Regions from separate parts of the Neopusillimonas aestuarii genome, predicted to be linked through region 2. Evidence: predicted binding sites of a transcription regulator. Region 2 holds the regulator's gene; the other holds the start of a gene.
What was found. The regulator FliA, encoded in region 2, starts transcription of late flagellar genes. The targets are predictions, from matches to a motif close to CTAAAGTTTNNNNNNNNNNNGCCGNTA.

Region 1 (10,844 bases), 170 kb from region 2:
CCTCTACTGTTCGGCGCTCCCACCGACCCCCGTGTGCTTGAAGCCTACCGGAACGAAGCGCGCACCTTTCACTGTGCCACGCAATTGTTCAGCCCGCCCATTGAGGTGCAAACCATGCCGTTTGAAAACACCACCCTGCCCGGCTATTTCTACAGCGGAGGTCACGGCAAACGACCATTACTGATTTGCACCAATGGGTACGACGACACCCTGCACACCATGCATTATGCCCACGCCGTCTCCGCCCAGCGGCGCGGCTATCATGTGCTGACCTTCGACGGCCCCGGCCAAGGCGCGCCCCTAATAGAACACGGCTTAACGTTACGACCCGATTGGGAGAACGTGGTGGGCGCCGTGCTGGACCACATTCTGACTCGCCCCGATATCGACGCAAGCAAAGTGGCCCTGACCGGCTGGAGCTTCGGCGGCTTCCTGGCGCCCCGTGCCGCTGCCGGTGAACCCCGTATTAAAGCCCTGATTGCCGACCCCGGCCAATGGGACATGACCGCCGCCATCGCCGGCATGCTGAAACGCATGGGTGCCGAAGACCTGGTGGCCGCCCTGCCCAACGTGCCCGAAGAAGCCAATGCCCCCATTATGCAGGCCATTGAACACAACCCCGCCTTAAAATGGACCCTGGTGCAACGCGGGTTCTGGGTACATGGCGTGAGTTCATTCACGGAATATGTCAAAGCCTTGGCCGAATTCACCGTGTCGGACTGCGTACACCAAATTCAATGCCCGGCATTCATTACCCAGGCTGAAAACGACCCTATTGCAGGGGCTGCCGACGTACTGTTCAACGCCATTGAGGCACCCAAAACCTTTAAACGTTTTACGGCACAGGAAGGTGCCGGCGACCATTGCGAAGCCATGGCCAGGTCGGTTTACCACCAGCACGCTTACGATTGGCTGGATACCCTGTTTAAAGACTAGCGTTTGGGTGCGCCTTTTACACGTGTCCGTTGCCTGGGTTCATTCGGTAATGCCTCATAAACCTTACGTACCAATTCCGCCCCATACTGACGCTCCAGCTTGCGCACGATGAAGTGGCCTTGAGCCATTTCCTGGAAATGGTCCATGAACAAGGTATTAATGGCCGCCCCGCCGGCCGCACCGATAGCGGGAATGGCCTGCGCCGCCATTTTTTCGGTTACCTGCACGCCAAAGCGCTTGGCCACCTTGGCAATGAGCCGCACCATAATTGGTGCACCTTGCTCTACCAGGCCTTTTTCCGCCACATACCGCCCTGCTTCTGTAATGGATTGCGCCAGCACCGTGCGCACTGCGAAATACCCGCTTTCGGCGGCGTCGTCATCTTGTGTTTTCCCGCCCAGGGCAAACACCTCTATGCACGCACGCCGTGTATCCTCAGAAGAAAGAGACTCACCATGGCTGCGCGCTACATCGGCTACCGAGCGCAACATGATGGTGGTGGAAATAGGCAGCTCCACCGCCAGCGCCGCCAACCCAAAGAAGCCCCCTACACCGCCCGACACCGCCACACCCACCTGATGCCAGCGATTCGATGCCGCTTTTCCCGGCACATCCGTTAAGGTATACAGCGCCGCGTTCGACGCCTTGCGTAACGCCTTTTCAGTCACCACCCCAATCTTGTTCGACCATGACGCCGGCAAGCGGGCCAGGCCTTTTTCAATCGGCATGCCAATGACGCTGGTAATGCGCGTGGCCAGGCCGGGATGCTCTAACAAAGCCTTTGCATAGCGCAACTGCGCCAGGTCATCCGGCGCCAGCTGGCCGAAAACAGCATGGGGATCGGCATGAAACGACACGAATTCGTTCATGAAAACTCCAAAGAAATCAAAGTGTCATGACCCCAGGCAAGCCGGACTCAAGCACACATTACGCCCTGATGATACTGCGGGACAAACATGACCTGAAAAAAATTTCATTCAGCTTCCCTAAAGTTTATTTTCGCCGCGTCGTTAATGCCACTGAACAGGAAGCGTACTAACCTTTCTGGCAACCGGGCGAATACCCTTCGCCAATTTTTCTTACAGGAGTTACTCATGTCAGTAATTAACACCAACTACCTTTCTCTGGTTGCCCAAAACAACCTGCAGAAATCGCAGTCTGCCTTAGGCACTGCAATTGAGCGACTGTCGTCCGGTCTGCGTATTAACAGCGCCAAAGACGACGCCGCCGGCCAGGCCATCGCCAACCGCATGGGCGCACAAATCAATGGCTTGACGCAAGCTGCACGTAATGCCAACGACGGTATCTCGGCCGCGCAAACCACGGAAGGCGCGTTGAACCAAATCAACGACAACCTCCAGCGCATCCGCGTACTGACCGTTCAAGCTGAAAACGGCACCAACAGCGATGACGACTTGACCTCCATCCAGAATGAAATCGGCCAGCGCCTGGAAGAAATCAACCGTATCTCCAGCGAAACCGAATTCAACGGTGTGAACGTACTGGCTGAAGACAACACGCTGCGTATTCAAGTGGGTGCCAACGACGGGCAGGTCATTGAAGTTAACCTGCAAAAAATCGACGTCGCATCGTTGAGCCTGGAAGGCTTTAACGTGAACGGCCAAGGCGAAATCGCAAACGAAGCCGCTACCGCCGATGACCTGACTTTGGCCGGCTTCACACAAGGTGCCACCAACGCCAATGGTTCGGTCACCTACACGAAAGACACAAACAACGACGCAGCCACCTCCGACAACCTGTTCGCCGCATTGGCAGACGGCGATACCGTTACTTACACAGGCACAGATACAGGTTATGGCGTAGCTGCAACAGCAAACTACACCTACGACGCCGACACTGACAGCTTCTCGTTTGATGCTGCAAACGCCGGCGCTGCTGCCGTAGCCACCGCACTTACGCCTGCAACAGGCGGCACAACAGAAGCTACTGTCACCATTGGTGGCTCCAGCCAAGACGTTCTAATCGACAGCAATGGCAATTTCACCGCCGCTGACGATGGTGCAGTGCTTTATCTCGATGCCACTGGCAACCTGACCAAGAACAACGCTGGAACTGACCCTGCCGCTACTGCAACCAACGTTGCAGCTGCCTTGGCTGGCGCCGGCGGTGCCGGCGACACCATTACTGTAGGCAACACAACTTACACAGGCGATGGTGCAGCAATCGACGTAACAGGCGCATCAATCAGCAAAGATGGTTTGCAAAACCTGGCTGACGCTGCTAACGGCGCGACTGCATACTCTGTTACCTTGGGTGCAGACACATACGACGTTGAAATCGGCGGTGCTGTTGAAGACGCAACCAACGCTGTAATGTACACAGATGCTGACGGTGCTTTGACAACCGACACGACTACAACCACCACTTACTTTGCACAAGAAAGCGGTGTGGTCACTGACGACGCAGGTGCTCAGGTTTACGTTGACGGAGACGGTGAGTTCACCCTGGATTCCACAACAACCGGGGCCCGCACCGACAACCCACTCGACGTGCTCGACGCCGCGCTGGCTCAAGTTGACTCGCTTCGTTCCGATCTGGGTGCCATCCAGAACCGTTTCGAATCGGCCATCACCAACTTGCAGACCACGTCCAACAACCTGTCAGCCGCTCAGTCGCGTATTCAAGACGCCGACTACTCGGTTGAGGTGGCCAACATGACTCGTGCCCAGATCCTGCAACAAGCAGGTACCTCGGTACTGGCTCAGGCCAACCAGATTCCCCAGGGCGTACTCTCGCTCCTGCGTTAATCTGAAACCGGCAAACTGATGCGTACTTGGCAATAAAGTACTCGTCAGAAAAAGCCCGACTTAATCTCCTCCAAAAGGTTAAGTCGGGCAGCGCGATACAACGGCAGTACAAACAACACCAAAATTAGGCAAACCGTTGGACGACTGCCCTGGCAGAAACCCAACAAGCCGGGGGTTCCGTTATGTCAGTAATTAACACCAACTACCTTTCTCTGGTTGCCCAGAACAACCTGCAGAAGTCGCAGTCTGCCCTAGGCACTGCAATTGAGCGACTGTCGTCCGGTCTGCGTATTAACAGCGCCAAAGACGACGCCGCCGGCCAGGCCATCGCCAACCGCATGGGCGCACAAATCAATGGTTTGACACAAGCTGCCCGTAATGCCAACGACGGTATCTCGGCCGCGCAAACCACGGAAGGCGCGTTGAACCAAATCAACGACAACCTCCAGCGCATCCGCGTACTGACCGTTCAAGCTGAAAACGGCACCAACAGCGATGACGACTTGACCTCCATCCAGAATGAAATCGGCCAGCGCCTGGAAGAAATCAACCGTATCTCCAGCGAAACCGAATTTAACGGTGTGAACGTACTGGCTGAAGACAACACGCTACGTATTCAAGTGGGTGCCAACGACGGACAGGTCATTGAAGTTAACCTGCAAAAAATCGACGTCGCATCGTTGAGCCTGGAAGGCTTTAACGTGAACGGCCAAGGTGCTGTGGCTAACGACGCTGCTACCGCCGATGACCTGACTTTGGCCGGCTTCACACAAGGTGCCACCAACGCCAATGGTTCGGTCACCTACACGAAAGACACAAACAACGACGCAGCCACCTCCGACAACCTGTTCGCCGCATTGGCAGACGGCGATACCGTTACCTACACAGGAACAGATACAGGGTTGGGCCTCAGTGCGTCAGGCGGCACGTATACTTACGATTCGGCGTCAGACTCTTTTAGTTTTAATGTCGATCATGCACTCGATCCCGATGTGGCAACTTATATTACACCGGCAACCGGCGAAACCACTGAAGCCACTGTCACTATAGGCGGCTCCAGCCAAGACATCCTTATCGACAGCAATGGCAACATTACTGCAGCAGACGATGGCGCCCAACTCTATCTTGATGCCACCGGTAATCTAACCAAAAACAACGCCGGCACAGATCCAGCAGCCACTGCCAGTGGCCTTGCTGCGGCCATGGCAAATGATAACGGCGACAAAATTGAAATTGGCGATGCCGCTTACGTAAGTGACGGCGTTGATTTTATGGTCAGCAACGTCTCCATAAGCCGTGAAGGCTTAAAGAATCTCGCTGACGCGGCTAACGGTGCGACTGCATACTCGGTCACTTTGAGTGGCACTGAATATGGCGTTCAAGTTGGCGGTACGGTAACAGACGACATGGGCGCTGTTCCTCAATACATTGATGCCAACGGCGCTCTAACTACCAACGCTATCACAACCACCACTTACTTCGCACAAGAAAGTGGTGTTGTCACCGACGATGCAGGTGCTCAGGTTTACGTTGACGGAGACGGTGAGTTCACCCTGGACTCCACAACAACCGGTGCCCGTACCGACAACCCGCTCGACGTGCTTGACGCCGCGCTGGCTCAAGTTGACTCGCTTCGTTCCGACCTGGGTGCCATCCAGAACCGTTTCGAATCGGCCATCACCAACTTGCAGACCACGTCCAACAACCTGTCAGCCGCTCAGTCGCGTATTCAAGACGCCGACTACTCGGTTGAGGTGGCCAACATGACTCGTGCCCAGATCCTGCAACAAGCAGGTACCTCGGTACTGGCTCAGGCCAACCAGATTCCTCAGGGCGTACTCTCGCTCCTGCGCTAATCTTTCAACGTTGTCTCCCAACGTTCAAGCGGGGCTTCAGCCCCGCTTTTTTTATTACACTGGGGGTTTGTAGCCCTACCCAAAAGGCGCGCTCATGCAAGATAATGATTACCGTCGGCTTATTGCCCAATTGCAGGAAGTCATTAATGACACGGTTAAAACCATTGACGATTTCGAAGCCAGAGGAATGAATGGCGAACTGCAAGCGGAATACGAACAACTGCATGCTATTTTGCAAAAAGCTACCGCCGATCAGCGTCGGTACCAGCACGCGTTGCTGGAATCGGTGCGCAATCAGAACAGAGAAGGCGAACAAGGCCGCACCGACCCGGAAATTTAAGGTAGATTACGCCAGCCCTTTTTCGGTTTCGGAAATATGACTGACATTATTTTCCCCTTTATTGGCGGCATTGGCCTGTTCTTGATCGGCATGATGCTGCTATCGGAAGGCCTGATCGCCTTTGCCGGCCCGGCGCTGCGCCGTGGGCTTGTCCGATTTACCGGCACGCCGCTGAAGGCGTTTACGTCGGGCGCCTTGGCTACGGCGTTGGTGCAGTCGTCAAGCGCCACCACGGTCACTCTAATTGGCTTCGTCAGTGCAGGCTTAGTGACCTTCGCGCAAGCTATAGGTTTCGTCATCGGCGCCAGTTTGGGCAACACTGCAACGGGCTGGATTGTGGCGGTGCTGGGCCTGAAGATTAACTTCGGTTTTTACACCCTGCCGTTAATTGGCCTGGGCGCCCTGTTAAAACTATTAGCACACGGACGTTGGCGCGATATGGGTGTGGCCATGGCCGGCTTCGGCATGATTTTTCTGGGCTTAAGCACCTTACAGGCCGGCATGCGGGATCTTTCCGCCATGGTGGACCTGGCCGCATTGCCCATGGGCGGTTTGGGCGCCCATACACTGATTATGCTTATCGGTCTGATCATGACCATTATTCTGCAATCGTCCTCTGCCGCCATTGCCACCACACTGACTGCGCTTTACACACAAACCATTAATTTCGACCAGGCCGCGGCCTTGGTGGTGGGCGCTGCCATTGGTACCACAGTAACCGGCGCGCTGGTGGCGATTGGAGCGACTATTGCCGCCAAGCGCACGGCCTACGCCAATATTTTGTTTAATCTGGCCACCGGCATGATTGCCATTTTGTTGTTGCCGGGCTTTCTGGCCGTCACGCACTTCTTAAGCCAAAAGATAGAAGTGTCACCCGGCACCATTAGCCTGGTGTTGTTTCATACCTTATTTATAAGCTTGGGCGCCGCCCTGTTCCTGCCGTTTGCAAACCAATTCGCACGGCTCGTTGAACGTTTCGTTCCCGCCCCTGCAGACGATATCGCCGGTAACCTGGACGACAGCTTATTGCAGGTTCCTGAGGTCGCGTTGGAGGCCTCTCAGCGCGCCTTGGAACGTATTGCCACTATTTTGTTCAACAGTTACCACCAGGCGTTGGAAGAAACCCCGCATGCTGTCCCAGGGAAACTATCGCAACAAACGCAAGAGGCATTGGACCACGCCTACGCTTTCATCAGCCGCATTCCGCTGGAAAGCGACGATACGTTGTTAGCGCAACAACGTATTGCACAGTTACACGCCACCGACCATTTAATTCGCTTGCGCCAGCGCTTGCTGGAACTGAATCAACTGGTGCTCGACCTGAACAACCCGCAATATGCCACCGCCCTTGCGCACCATCAGCGCCTGCTGGAGCTGGCCGGCCCTTTGCTCTTATTAGCTGCGCCTGAAAACCGCAATACAAACAGCCCCGACCCCGATACAATCATGGACGACATGAATGCCGAAGCCGATGCGTTACAGGCCCAGGCCAAACACATGCGCCAAATGCTACTACAAGGGTCAAGCCATCAGCACACCGCCGTGGCAGAGGTATTGAAAACCACCGACACGGTACGCTGGTTGGATCGCACCGGCCACCATATTGCGCGTATTTGCCACTATCTACATCAAGCGCGCCGGTTCATTCAATCTAAATCTTCCAAGTCTTCTGCCGTTAACCCATAAAGCAATTTCAACTTTTTGGCGGCGGTATGAACCCCTCAACCCTTATTGGTATTTTGGCCAGCATTGTCTTGCTTGGCGTTGTCTTGTTTTTCTCGGCGGAAAACCCAAGCCAGTTTATCGACTTGCCCGGCCTAGGCATTGTGTTAATTGGTACGCTGGCCGCCACCTTTATCAGTTACCCGTTGAAAGAGGTTATGCGCATTTTCGGACTTATCGGGACCGTTATGCGCAACGAGCGTATGTACGCCCAAAAAGATATTGAAGAACTCGTCTCCATATCCAAAATCTGGATGTCGGGCGATATTCAGAAAGTGGAAAAAGCGCTGGAAAAAGTGTCGAATCCCTTCCTGAAAACCGGGGTGCAACTCATTATCGATATGACGCCGGAGCAAGATATTATCGACTTGTTGCAATGGCGTATCTCCAAGTTGCGCGCCAAAGAACACGCCGAGGCGCAGTTATTCCGAACCATGGCCGGTTATGCACCGGCCTTCGGCATGATTGGTACGCTTATAGGGCTGGTGAACCTGATGTTCATGCTGGGAGACGGCGACATGACGGCCATTGGCCAGCAAATGTCACTGGCCCTCATGACCACGTTTTACGGCATTTTGCTGGCTAACCTGGTTTTCAAGCCCATAGCCGTTAAACTGGAACGTCGCACGGAAGAGCGCGTGGCGTTAATGAATATGGTCATGCAAGGGCTTTCCATGATGAGCCAAAAACGCCGCCCGGCTTTCATGCGCGAAACACTGAAAACCTTTATGGCCGACTACGAAGATGAACTGAACGATGGTAACAACGGTGAGGCAGTCTCGGAGTTGCGGCCATGACACCACGCCCCACCGGCCGTCGCACGCTACTTGAGGAAATTGAACAACGCAAACGCGAACACGCTCAACAACAAACGAATGGGCACGAAGCCCATGTCAATGGGCCGCGGCGGGGTATTCACAACAAGAAATGGTATTTTGAACCGCAATCACGCGAACACTCGGACGGCTGGTTACTGACCTACCTGGACACCATTACGCTATTGTTGGTGCTGTTATTGGTCATGTTAACCATGGCCGGAAAAAAAGACGATAACCAACAAGGCCAGGGCGTGCTGCCCGCACAAACGGGTTTACTGAACCAACAGGCAAACGTCTTGCCCAATGGCATGCCGTTACCCATTCCCTTACCTGCGGCCGTGCATGAACGCTCAGAACAAACCCAAGACCTTACCCAGGGGTTGAATCTGGACAATCTAGGCGAGAACGTTGAAGTTGTGATGAACGACAAATCAGTCAGCTTCCGGATCAACAGCGAAATTCTGTTCGGATCAGGCGAGGCGCAACTTAGCCTGGGTGGGCTCGAAGTATTGCAGCGCCTGGCTCATACACTGAAAGACAGCCCACACACTATTACCATCGAAGGGCACACCGACGCTATCCCCATTCGCAGCGCACGCTTCCCATCGAACTGGGAACTCTCAAGTGCCCGTGCCGGTAGTGTAGTGCGTTACCTTGAAGCCAACGGTATTGCAAGCCGGCGACTACGGGCGGTCGGCTATGCCGACACCCGCCCGCTGGCCCAAAACAACACAACGGCGAATCGGGCCCTGAACCGGCGTGTGGAATTAATTCTGGAGATGCCTGCTACACAAAACGGCCAGGCACATTAATGTTCAAACGCTGAATTAAGTCTTTGCAATATTGGCGTGCATCACTCATTATTTTTTCATGATCCACAAACTGTGCCTGACCCTGTTCATAAGCGATACGGCCGTCTACCATAGTTAAGCTAACGTCACGCCCAGAAGCACAATAAACCAAGCTGGCTACCGGGTCGACACAAGGTGTCATATGAGCCCCCTGCAACGACACGACGGCGATATCAGCCAGTTTGCCCGGAACAAGGCAGCCTGCATCAATACCGGCCATTTCCGCTCCACCCCGCGTCGCCAGTTCAAATGCTTCAGCAGCACGCGTCGATTCGGGATTCAGCGTGTGCAGACGTTGAACGTAGACCATTTGACGCATAATCTGGAACATGTCCATTAAATGGCCGGCCGCCCCATCGGCACCCATGCCAATAGACGCCCCCGCGCTGCGCAAATCGCGCAAGCGCATCGCGCCCGAAGCCAGATACTCGTTTGACATCGGGTTGTGCGCAATGCCGCAAGCTGCCGAGCCGGTAATCTCCACCTCTTGGTCATCCAGCCAAATTGCATGGGCGAACGTGGCATCGCGCCCCAACAAGCCCTGTTGCTGCATCCAGACAAACGGTCGAAGTCCGTATGCCTCTTGATAGATTTCAGGATCGCTTTGGGCTTCGGAGCAATGGGTTTGCCATGGCACACCGAACTCACGCGCCATTTCCACCAGGCCGTGCACCAAATCCTGATCGTTGTAAATAACATTCACCGGCGAAGGCCAAATCGCCACGCGGTCACTGCGCCACTCATTCAGGCAGGCACGCATATTGTCCAATTCCTGGGCCACGGTATTGCGGAACAACATCGGATTCAGGTGGTTGTCACGAGCAACGTTGGTGAACGGACCGAATACGCCGCGCGCAATGGCGCCGCGCAACCCCATATCGTGTAATACACCGGCGACCTGCAAGCTGGTTTGCACATCGTTAGGCGCGTAATGGTTGTCGATAATGGTGGTGGTTCCCGAAGACAACGACTCCAGCGCCGCCACGCGAACAGCGGCCAGCGCTTCGCCCGGCGTAATACCACCTGCCAAAGGCAACATGAATTTTTCCAGCCACTCCCACAAAGCCATGCCGTCACCCAACCCGCGCCCCGCCACCTGGAACAGGTGATTGTGCGTATCGATCAGGCCTGGAATCACCACATGACCTTCACACAACACCACGCGCTGAGCCTTCCAGCCGGCCATATCACGCACCGGGCCGACTGCGGCAATACGGTTCCCTTGAACCGCAACTGCGCCATTTTCAATAATGCGACGGTCATCATCCATGGTGACCACCACACCGCCGGTTAACAAAACATCACACGTTTGCACCACTGCTTACCCCCGTACCGACTCAAGATGCGGCTGCTCTTCAAGCAACTCAGGATTGTCGGTGACGCTTATGCCTTCTTTGTTGCTGCCATTAAAGTAGAGATTCAGAATAACGGCTGAAATAACCGACAACAACACCCCGCTATTCAGCAAAGGGGTCAGGTATTCCGGCGCAGCACCGAAAAATTTAGGCGACACCATGGGAATAAGCCCTACACCCAGGCTAATGGCCAGAATA
Region 2 (10,844 bases):
CGGATCGGGCCTGACCGTTCAACCAAACATCAACGACTTGTCTGACCTGGGCGGCACAACTGTGGCCATTCCCTTCTGGTATTCAATCCATAACGTCGTACTGCAACACCTGCTTAAAAGTAAAGGCCTGGAATCGATCGCCGACGGCGAGCCGGGCCCCAAGCAAGTCAAGCTTGTTGTCATGGCGCCATCCGATATGCTGCCTGCATTGGCCAACCGCCGCATTTCGGGCTATATCGTGGCGGAACCATTCAACGCAGCGGCCGAACAACTGAAAGTAGGCAAAATCCTGCGTTTCACCGGCGACGTATGGAAAGACCATGCGTGCTGTGTTGTTCTAATGCACGAGGAAGACACTGTGAACCGCCCCGAATGGTCTCAGGCCGTAGTGAACGGGATTGTTCAGGCACAGGCATGGATTCAGGACAACCGTGAGGAAACGGCTCGAATCCTGTCGAAAGAGCACGATCAGCGCTATACACCGCATGCCTATGAAACTTTGGCCCAAGTACTCGTACCGGCAAAACTGGATCGCGCCATGTATGAAAAAGACGGCGCCATCGTCAACAAAGAATGGGAAGAAAAGCGCATTGACTTCCAGCCCTACCCCTTCCCCAGCTATACAGAAGAGTTGGTGCGCCGACTAAAAGATACCTTGGTCTCGGGGCGCAATGACTTCCTGGCTGAACTGGATCCAGCCTATGTTGCAAAAGACTTGGTCGACGACCGCTTTGCCCGCAAAGCGATCGAGTCAATCGGTGGTTTGCCGGTGTTCGGCCTTCAGCCCGACTACGAACGCCAAGAAATCATTACGGTTTAATCAGGAGTCGCCATGCTAAAAGCCCTTTCATTTTCTGTTCCAGGAAAACGCACACTGTTGAGCCTGACGGGCCTGCTGGTGCTGATCGGGCTGTGGTCGCTGGGAACCCGTTGGCTGCAACAAGACATTGGCCTGGCAGGTTTGCTGGGACCTGAAGAAACATTTCAAAACCTGTTCAGCTTGCTGGCAGATAATCAGCTTACCATTCACACCTTAACCAGTATGAAACGGGTTCTGATCGGGTTGTTTCTGGCTTTGTTAATCGGCATTCCCGTCGGCTTGGCCATTGGGAGTTCGCGCACACTTGAAAACAGCACCAGCAGCGCATTTCAGTTTTTGCGCATGATCTCACCGTTGTCTTGGATGCCGATTGCCGTCATGATTTTCGGCATTGGTGATGCCCCCATTTACTTCCTGCTTACCTTTGCCGCAGTATGGCCGATTGTTCTGAATACGGCCGCCGGGGTAAAACAGCTGGATAAGAAATGGCTGATGTTGGCCAAAAGTTTAAGTGCCACCCGCTGGGAACTGCTTTCCCGTATTATCATGCCGGGAATCCTGGGCCACATCCTTACCGGTGCGCGTTTGGCAATAGGGATTATCTGGATTGTTCTGGTGCCCTGCGAAATGCTGGGGGTCAGCTCAGGCCTAGGTTACTTTATTCTGGATACACGAGACCGCCTGGCTTACTCCGAACTCATGGCCGTTATTGTGCTCATTGGCGCTTTGGGCTTTATGCTGGACACCATTGCCCAGAAACTGTACCAGCGCTGGACTCATACGCCGCAACCTTAAGCTTGTTGCTCAACCCGTTTCCGGTCTTGCTCACGAATGGCTTGCCGGAACCGGCCCGCTGCATAATGGTAGAACGGCTGGGGCGTAATCTGGCGGGAAACTACAGAAGCCAACAACGATGCCAACAATAACCAAAACAGCATGGGCTGGCTACCGGTCATTTCCATTGTAATCACACTGGCGGTCAGTGGTGCCTGCGTTGCGCCGGCTAAAAATGCAGCCATACCTAACAACGCAAGCACTTCGGGGTCGGACAACTCATTAAAAACATGCGCCAACTCAGCGCCAATCCCTGCGCCTGTGGTTAAAGCGGGCGTAAAAATCCCCCCCGGAATACCCGACCAATACGTCACAACTGTTGCCAACAACTTGCTGATGCCGAAGCCGGCCTCAACCTCGGCACCGCCCGATAAAGCCTGGGCGGCAATGCCGTACCCGGTTCCATAAACCGTGTGATGCGTTAACGTGCCGAGCGCCGCCAAGATTAACCCTAGCAGAAAGGCCATTTGAATCGGGTGGCGCCGTATCCAGCCCCGCATACGAGAAGGCGCAAACGCCGCGGCACCTTTGGCCAATAACCTTGAAAAAACTCCGGCGGCTACACCGCAAATGCCGCCGGCCAAAACCACACCCCAGATTAACTGCCGATAAGGGGCCTGCGTATCAAACATACCAAAGTAAGGATTGTTCCCCATCAGTGCAACGACAATAAAGCCACTTGCCAATACACCCAACAGAACCATTCTTTGCCATTTAAACGACACCCCTCGCCCGAGCTCTTCAATGGCAAAAATGACGCCGGCCAAAGGTGCATTAAATGCCGCAGCCAAACCGCCCGCCGCTCCGGTGGCGATCAATTCCGAAGTTTGCACATGAATGAGCGGAACACCCAGCACTCTGCAACACTTTCCCCACGCCAGCATTAAAGCCGCCCCAACCTGAACCGACGGCCCTTCGCGCCCAACCGAAGCCCCCGCGATAAGCGCCAGAAAAGTGAGCGGAATTTTCCATAAAGCCTGTGCCAACGACACCAAACGACCACGCCCCGAATCATCCGGCAAGGACATGGCGGCAATCACCTGCGGGATCCCGCTTCCGGCGGCAAAAGGGGCAAAGCGACGTGTCATCCAGCAGAGCAAAGCCAAACTACATGGAATAACAATCCACACAGCCCATGGCGCCAGCGCCACCCATTGCTGATTCAACTTAATGCCCCAATCCACCAGATGCGCGAATCCGATAGATACCAGGGAAACCAGCCCTGCCCCAACCAGCACCAGTGAAAACTGTAAAGAACGGCGTGAGAATCTATTTAAGTGACGGACTCGTCGGCGCAGAGAAGAGCGTATCCGTTTAAGCGAAGAATCAGGATTTTTTATCGACATGCAAAAGTTTCGGAAAACAACTTAACGCGGTGGAAACAAACGATTCGAAAGGTCGGTCAGATTCCGGCGATCTGTTTCAAGATTTAAAACCTGCATCGCACGTTCCAGCGCCAGACCGGCGTGATCACGAGCGGCCTCACCCAAAGTATCAGGTTGAAGTTCAGCCAAGTGGCTGAGCACTTTCTGCAGCCGTACCTGAACCTCGATCATCCCGGCACCGTCCCGGGCAATAGGAGTAAAAAAATCGTTAAACACATCTTGTGGGTCGAGCGGCGACATCCAAACATTTTCACACAAGGGTTTGCCTCCTTTGCCTGCCCGTCGGACGTCGCTACGGCCAGCAGCACGGTGCTCCCAACAAGACAGTATTCGCACTGAACGGCTCAGAACATCAATGGCCGTTCCCGGATCATTCATGGCGGGAGAGAGAGCACGCGACGCAATTTCAGCTAATACACACATCCCGTAGCGTGGATCCTGATCAAAAGACCTCTCGGCATCCAGCGAAAAAGCGCCTTGCAATATGCCACGTTGCTCGTCAGTCAGGGAACCGTCGATTTTCGCCAGCGAGGTGCTGGGGTTGACAAAAGACCCTGGGGCGGCCAAAACATAAACTTTCACGCCCCATTCACAAGCGCACTCCGATAGCTTTTGAGTATCGATATGCTCAACATAGGCCACTTTCCAGGCCGGCAGCGTCTGCGCCGTATCCGGGATCACCGAAAGATCGGTTAAAGGATTCGCCCCCAAACAAGGATGCTCAACCCAGTATTCAAGCGCCGCGTGGGCCGCCTTTTCCACTCTTTCAGTTGTATTCCCCACCCGGCCGAAATGCGTTAGGTGGGAAATCCAGCGTAATAAGGTTAACGCCACAATCAAAATCATGGCCAGAGACACAACAAACAACAATACCCGCCCGCCATCACCGTAAGCACCGGCATTCAAGCCCACAATACCCACCAGGCTAAAAAGAAACGCCCCCAGAAATGTCGATAGAACGTTCTGGGTGGTCGTGTCCTGCATAAGCAAGCGCGTTGCCCGGGGTGTCACACTGGACGTCGCCGCACTGTAGGCCGACACCATAACGGTGAGCGAAAAAGTTGTAACAGCCAGCATGCTGCTGGCCATAATATCGAGAATTTGGTCTACGGCATCGGCACCAATACGCCCGCCGAAATCAGCCGGGATATAGGGATCAATCCAAATGGCCACCAACGCTGTCACAATGGCTAATAAGGAATACAGCAAAGCCCGAACCCACAAGGTGCGGGAAAACTGCTTCAACAACCAGTCCCATTTGGAAATCATCGCAATAAGCCTTGTTTAGGATGGGGAATAAGGCAACGCACGTTTGTGGGCGGTGCGGCGAAAAATATCCACAATCCGTTCAAAGACATCCGGCGCAACCACTTTCCCTTCAAGGAAGTCATCAAGCTGGTCATAGGTGAGCCCAAACGCATGCTCATCCGGTCTCTGAGGAGCCAGTGACTCAAGGTCAGCAGTCGGTACTTTATATACAAGGTCATCAGGGGCGCCCAATGCATGTGCCAAGGCTCTGACCCGCCTTTTCGACAAACCCGTAAGCGGCGTAAGATCGGCGGCACCGTCACCAAATTTGGTAAAAAATCCCATCAAGGCCTCTGCCGCGTGGTCAGTTCCCACCACGACCCCGCCATAAGCACCCGCAACAGCATACTGCGCAATCATGCGTTGGCGCGCCTTAATATTCCCCAAAACGAAATCCTCGTGAAAAGCATCCCGAAAGCCGGTACCGCCAGCTTTAACCGCTTGCAACATTGAGTCGGAAGCGGCCTTGATATTAACCGTGACAACCTCATCGGGCTTGATCACGCCCAGGCTCGCCTGGGCCTCACTTTCATCTTTTTGCTCACCGTAAGGCAAGCGCATGGCATAGAACCGTGCAGAACCACCTTGCGCGCGTATGGTTTCAACCGCCTGTTGGCACAAACAGCCGGCCACCAAAGAATCAACCCCGCCACTGATACCCAATACGAGAGAATCAATACGATGACGTTTCAGGTAATCGGCCAGAAAGCCGGCGCGCCGGGAAATCTGTGCATCAACATCGAAGTGCTCATCAACGCACAACTCGGTTCTGATTTGACTCTGGAGGGAAATTTGTTCAGCAGACAACATGGGCATCCTTACACGCTGAAAGCGGCATTTCAAAAGAGGTATGATAGCTGATGACTTATCCGATTATGCGATGACCGTCGCACTGTTGTACAACTCAACCATTAGGGAAACAACATATGTCTTTGAAGTTGCACGTTATTATCTGCAGCACACGGCCCACCCGCGTGGGCCCGTCGGTGGCGAAATGGTTTGCCGAATATGCCAAAAACCACGGCACGGGTTTTGATGTCAATCTGGTGGATCTGGCCGAAGTTGACCTGCCACTGTTTAACGAACCAAACCATCCGGTACAACGCAACTATCAGTTCGATTACACCAAGCGCTGGAGCGAAATTGTAGAATCGGGCGATGCATTTGTTTTTGTTACGCCGGAATACAACTACAACCCTCCCCCGTCTTTCTACAATGCGCTTACTTACCTCAGCAAAGAGTGGAACTATAAAACCTGCGGGTTTGTGGGCTACGGTGGGGCTTCCGGCGGTGTACGGGCGATTCAATCAGCCAAAACACTGGTTACCACCTTGAAAATGATGCCCATGACCGAGTGCGTCATGGTCCCTATGGTTGCCACCATGATCGACGATGACAAAAACTTCAAGTCGAACGAATTAATAGAGAAATCGGCCGATGCCATGCTCACCGAGCTGAAGAAATGGGCGGCCGCAATCAAACCCATTCGCGGTTAATCCATCATTTTTCATAGGGGTGATGCCATGTCTCAACCCACGCCTGTTGACCAAAACACTGAAACTGTCACGCACTCACGAAATGTAGAGCGCCTGGTGGCGGGCCAGCCCACATCAGACGGCGCAGGTGTGCGCCTGACGCGTGTCATCACCCAGCATCTGCAACGACGGCTCGACCCTTATCTTATGCTTGATGCTTTCGGCAGCGATAACCCGGATGACTATATCGCAGGCTTTCCCAACCATCCACATCGCGGGTTTGAAACCATTACGTATATGATTGCCGGCCGCATGCGTCATAACGATAGTCGCGGCAACGAAGGGATTCTGCAAAATGGCGGTGTGCAATGGATGACCGCCGGACGCGGCATTATTCATTCTGAGCTCCCTGAGCAGGAAGCCGGTGTCATGGAAGGATTTCAACTGTGGCTGAACTTACCCGCCAATGAAAAAATGGGCGAACCGGCCTATAAAGACATCCAAAACGACGACATTGCAGAGATACAACCCAGTGCCAACGTAAAAGCACGCGTTATTGCAGGAACCAGCCATGGTGTAAGCGGCGCGATTCAGCATCCGGTTACCCAACCCCTCTATCTTGATGTCCATTTTTCCGGCCCAAGCCATTTCAGGCAATCACTTAAACCAGATCACAATGCCTTTATTTTTGTCTATCGGGGAGCGGTTACCGTAAACGGTAAAGCTATCCCCCTGAAACATATGGCAATACTCGAAAACGACCCACAGGCCGACGGCGTCGTTATTGAGACCGACGATACTGCAAAACTCATTCTAATCGCCGGTCGGCCGCTTAAAGAGCCCATCGCGCAATACGGCCCGTTCGTCATGAATACGCAACAGGAAATTATTCAGGCAGTTACGGATTTTCAGGAAGGTCGGCTAAGTTAAACCAATGCCCCATTTTGGCGGCTTTGGTTTGCAGATAGCCCTCGTTATAACGATTGCGGTTAACCTGCAATGGAACACGTGCCACCACTTCAATACCATTTTCACGCAAGGCATCAACCTTACGGGGGTTATTGGTCATTAAACGTAATTGCGTCACCCCAAAATGCTCGAGCATGGGGCGGCAAACGTCGTAGCGACGCATATCTGCCGGAAACCCCAAGCGCACATTCGCCTCGACCGTATCAGCGCCTTCATCTTGCAGGCTATAGGCCCGAATTTTATTAACCAGCCCAATACCCCGCCCTTCCTGACGCAAATAAAGCAGCACACCCCGGCCTTCGGCCGCAATTGCCTGCAAAGCTGCCTCAAGCTGGGCGCCGCAATCACAGCGCTGGCTAAAAAGCGCGTCTCCTGTCAGACACTCGGAATGCACTCGCGCCAATACGGGCTCGGTGGTGCTTAAGTCGCCAAGCGTCATGGCGACATGTTCTTTACCGCTTTCGGGTGAGACAAAAGCGTGCAAAGAAAAAACAGCCCAGGGGGTGGGCAGCTTACAGGTGGCTACGTAGTCCAATTTGGTACTCTGAGAAACGGCAAATGCGCCGCTTGCTGGGTTCGGCAAAAGCTAAAGATTAACATTCTTTGACGGTCAGAGCAGATTCTGAAAATCAATCGATCCCGGATCGGTATCCCATTGCCCTTGCGCCAGGGCCGCCCTTATGCGGCCGATCGCCTGAGCCCGCAACTGGGAAATGCGCCCTTCCGTCACACCCAATACGGCGGCCGCTTCCTTCTGGTTCAAGTCTTGTTCAAATTGTAACGACAGCAGGAGCTGCTCCCGTTCCGGCAACCGACTGATGGCGTCGACCAACGCGCTTCTAAGCCCTTGCGACATAATCTGCTGCAAAGGATTCGTCCAATGTTGAGCGGACTCATCCGAGGGCAGGGCCTCTTCCGCAATGCGAGTACCTTCACCATGAAAACGAGACAAGTCCTCGTAATGCACAACCTGTACACCCTGAGCGCCCTCAAGCATTTCTTGGTACTCCGCCAGCGACACGCCGAGCTCTTCGGCCAACTCCGTCTCGGTCGCGGGGCGCATAAGACGTTGCTCCGAAGCATGAATCGCCTGTTCAATGACTCGGCCTTTCGCCCGCACACTGCGCGGCAGCCAGTCTTGCGTTCTTAGTTCGTCGAGCATGGCACCGCGAATACGCGTTACGGCATAAGTTTCAAACTGCGCCTCAGGCACCTGCTGGTAACGCCGAACTGCGTCGAGCAAGCCCATCATGCCCGCCTGTAAGAGGTCGTCGAGTTCGACGCTGGACGGTAGCCGCGAGATAAGCTGCAGCGCAAGCCGCCGCACCATAGGTGCGTGTTCAGTTACGAGCTGTTCTTCAGAAACGGGCATTCGCTGGAAAGACAATGAAAAAAACCTGAAATAGCATTTTCGCCTGAATAAGCGTCGGCAAACTGGGTGATTTACACCCCATTAGCAGTGTAATTCCGTTCTTTGGCCTGCTTAACCGGGAAATAACCCTAAAGATTATTCACACAATGCCGTTAAACGGTTCAAGCATGCATCTTAACCTGAATGCGCTCATACTCCGGGAGTCAGCCCAATGATTAACTCAGTTTCAACCAACTTTGCCGTTTCCACCGGTACGCCGGTAACAACTGATACTGCGCCGGTGCTGAATCGACCGGAGCCCGCTCAAAAAGTGACCGCCACCGAACGCGCGCTGGACGGCCGGTTAAGCCCGGACGCCGATCAGCCGAATCTCACTGTCGACGCTACAAACAAAGCGCTCGACGAAGTGAACGGACATTTACAGGCCTGGTCAACGGGAATGCAGTTCAAGTTCGACGAAGAAGCGCAGCGAATTGTCGTGTCTATTGTCGATAATCATAGCGGGGAGGTATTACGCACTGTCCCCTCCGAGGCCGTATTGCAGGTCGCAAAAATGATTGTACAAATGCAAGGCCAGGGCGTGGATACCAAAGTATAAGCAATCAATTAATTTATTGACTGCTTGGTTAAAAGGCAATCTGGAAAAGTAACGACGCATTTGGCAGCAGACACTAGCTTTGAAATACGCTTAGTCGAGTCAAAATAGCGTAACAGGAGATTCAAGAAAATGGCTATTTCCGCAATCGGCGTTGGATCCGGGCTTCCGCTCGACGAACTCCTTTCCGACCTAAGAGCAAGTGAAAACATCGCATTGCAGCAAATCAAAACGCGGCAAGCCGATGTTCAAAACCGCATTTCAGCCTACGGAAAAATAAAAAGCGCGTTTGAAGCTTTTCAGAAAGCAGGACAAACGCTTTCGAAAGAAGGTACGTTCGGCGCTTACAAAGCCAACACTAGCGCGGAGTCATTCAGTGCCACGGCGGAAACAAGTGCCGTCTCGGGCCAATACAACATCACCGTAGAGTCGTTGGCCACCACGCAAACATTAGTTGCCCAAGGTTTGGCAAGCCGCACCGACGCCAATGGCACCGACGGTGTGATCACATTCACTTTCGGCGACGGATCAACCAAAACACTCGACCTCACCGGAAAAGACACGTCAATCGACGGCATTATCGAAGCCATTAACGCCGACGACAGCCTTGGTGTGCAAGCCACTGTATTGAACGACGGCTCGGCCAACCCCTATCGTCTTATGCTGTCGAGCACGGAAACAGGTACAGACGCCGCAATTACACAAATTGACATCACCGGCAACACCGACGGCGCAGGCAGCCCTTTGGAAGATTTGCTGAATTTTGGTACGGCGGGCTCCACTTTGCAGGAACAAGCGGCATCCAATGCCGAAATTACTGTCAACGGCATCACGATTACCAGCCAAACAAATTCTATTGAAGATGCAATTGAAGGTGTAAAGCTCGACTTAACGGAAGCGAACCCGGGCAAAATCGAGACATTGTCCATCACTCGCGACGACAGCACGGCAAAATCGGCCATTGAAACGTTCGTCAAAGCGTATAACGCGCTTCAAGGCACAATTAAGTCACTTACGTCTTACAACACCGAAACACAAACGGCCAACACGCTCACCGGCGACTCAATGGCCCGGCGTATTCAGAACGAGGCCCGTGAAATTGTCAATTCGTTCACCTCTTCAGGCGACGTCAGAACGCTGTCGCAAATGGGTATTACAACGAACTTGACCTCAGGCGAGCTCACCATTGATCAGGAAAAACTAACGGCTGCACTGGAGAACAACCTGGATGATGTTCAGAATCTTTTGACCGGCGGCAATGGAATCGCCACCCGCCTTGAGCAAAGCGCCGAGAATATCCTGGATGCAAATGGGCTTATAGCGGCGGCAACCAACGGCGCCAAGAGCATTTCCGAACGCCTGCAAGAGCAGTACGAAACAACCTCTGCGCGTATCGATGCCCGCATGGCAAATTACAAGCAACAATTCTCAGCGTTAGACGGCATGATTGCCGAAATGAACTCTTTAAGCAGTTATCTAACCCAACAAATGGGTATGTTGGAAAATCTCAGCAGCGGAAATAAAGAATGACCTATTCATTTGCACGCGGTCCCCGGGCAACCCGTTCCGCCAATGCCTACGCCAGCATAGACCTTGAAACCAAGGTCATGAGTGCCAGCCCTGAACGCCTGATTACCCTGCTATACGACGGCGCTCTTGCCGCCATGGCGAAAGCTAAACTGTATATGCAAAACAACAACCCGGCGGGTCGCGGCACAGCGATCTCCAAAGCCATTGAAATCGTTGACTGTGGGTTGAAGGCCAGTATCAATACAGAAGCCGGTGGCGAGGTAGCGCAAAGCCTGATCGCCACTTACGAGCTCATCACACGTAATTTGCTGCTGGCCAATCTGAACGCCGACATTGAACGACTTGAGGCGGCCGAAAAAGCCCTTTCTGAAATTGCCGATGCCTGGCGATCTGCGGTCGATGTAAAAAAGCCCGCAGCTGTGGCCTCGTGAACGTTACGTTACGAAATACACAAGCGGACACACCTGCGCTGTTAATCCCACCTATACTTACTTTCGACCTATGTTCGCCGACAATATCGCCATGAGCCGCTCGAAGTCTATATTGAATCAATACA

Region 1: a site for FliA is predicted at 1,923-1,949, ahead of G9Q38_RS09650 (flagellin N-terminal helical domain-containing protein). Genes of this name have one in related genera too.

What each region holds. Positions count from the first base shown of each region.
Region 1 is NZ_CP049990.1:1,972,745-1,983,588, reverse strand. It holds gene G9Q38_RS09660 (alpha/beta hydrolase family protein) at 1-936, shown strand, start outside; gene G9Q38_RS09655 (EcsC family protein) at 933-1,805, opposite strand; gene G9Q38_RS09650 (flagellin N-terminal helical domain-containing protein) at 2,031-3,704, shown strand; gene G9Q38_RS09645 (flagellin N-terminal helical domain-containing protein) at 3,887-5,560, shown strand; gene G9Q38_RS09640 (hypothetical protein) at 5,655-5,900, shown strand; gene G9Q38_RS09635 (Na/Pi cotransporter family protein) at 5,937-7,586, shown strand; gene G9Q38_RS09630 (motility protein A) at 7,613-8,419, shown strand; gene G9Q38_RS09625 (OmpA/MotB family protein) at 8,416-9,252, shown strand; gene G9Q38_RS09620 (amidohydrolase family protein) at 9,227-10,609, opposite strand; gene G9Q38_RS09615 (nucleobase:cation symporter-2 family protein) at 10,613-10,844, opposite strand, start outside.
Region 2 is NZ_CP049990.1:1,799,574-1,810,417, reverse strand. It holds gene G9Q38_RS08820 (ABC transporter substrate-binding protein) at 1-820, shown strand, start outside; gene G9Q38_RS08815 (ABC transporter permease) at 833-1,615, shown strand; gene G9Q38_RS08810 (chloride channel protein) at 1,612-3,000, opposite strand; gene G9Q38_RS08805 (DUF2254 domain-containing protein) at 3,022-4,308, opposite strand; gene nadE (NAD(+) synthase) at 4,324-5,157, opposite strand; gene G9Q38_RS08795 (NADPH-dependent FMN reductase) at 5,274-5,843, shown strand; gene G9Q38_RS08790 (pirin family protein) at 5,871-6,752, shown strand; gene ribA (GTP cyclohydrolase II) at 6,721-7,326, opposite strand; gene G9Q38_RS08780 (RNA polymerase sigma factor FliA) at 7,402-8,163, opposite strand; gene G9Q38_RS08775 (flagellar protein FlaG) at 8,375-8,761, shown strand; gene fliD (flagellar filament capping protein FliD) at 8,891-10,288, shown strand; gene fliS (flagellar export chaperone FliS) at 10,285-10,719, shown strand; gene G9Q38_RS08760 (flagellar protein FliT) at 10,811-10,844, shown strand, end outside.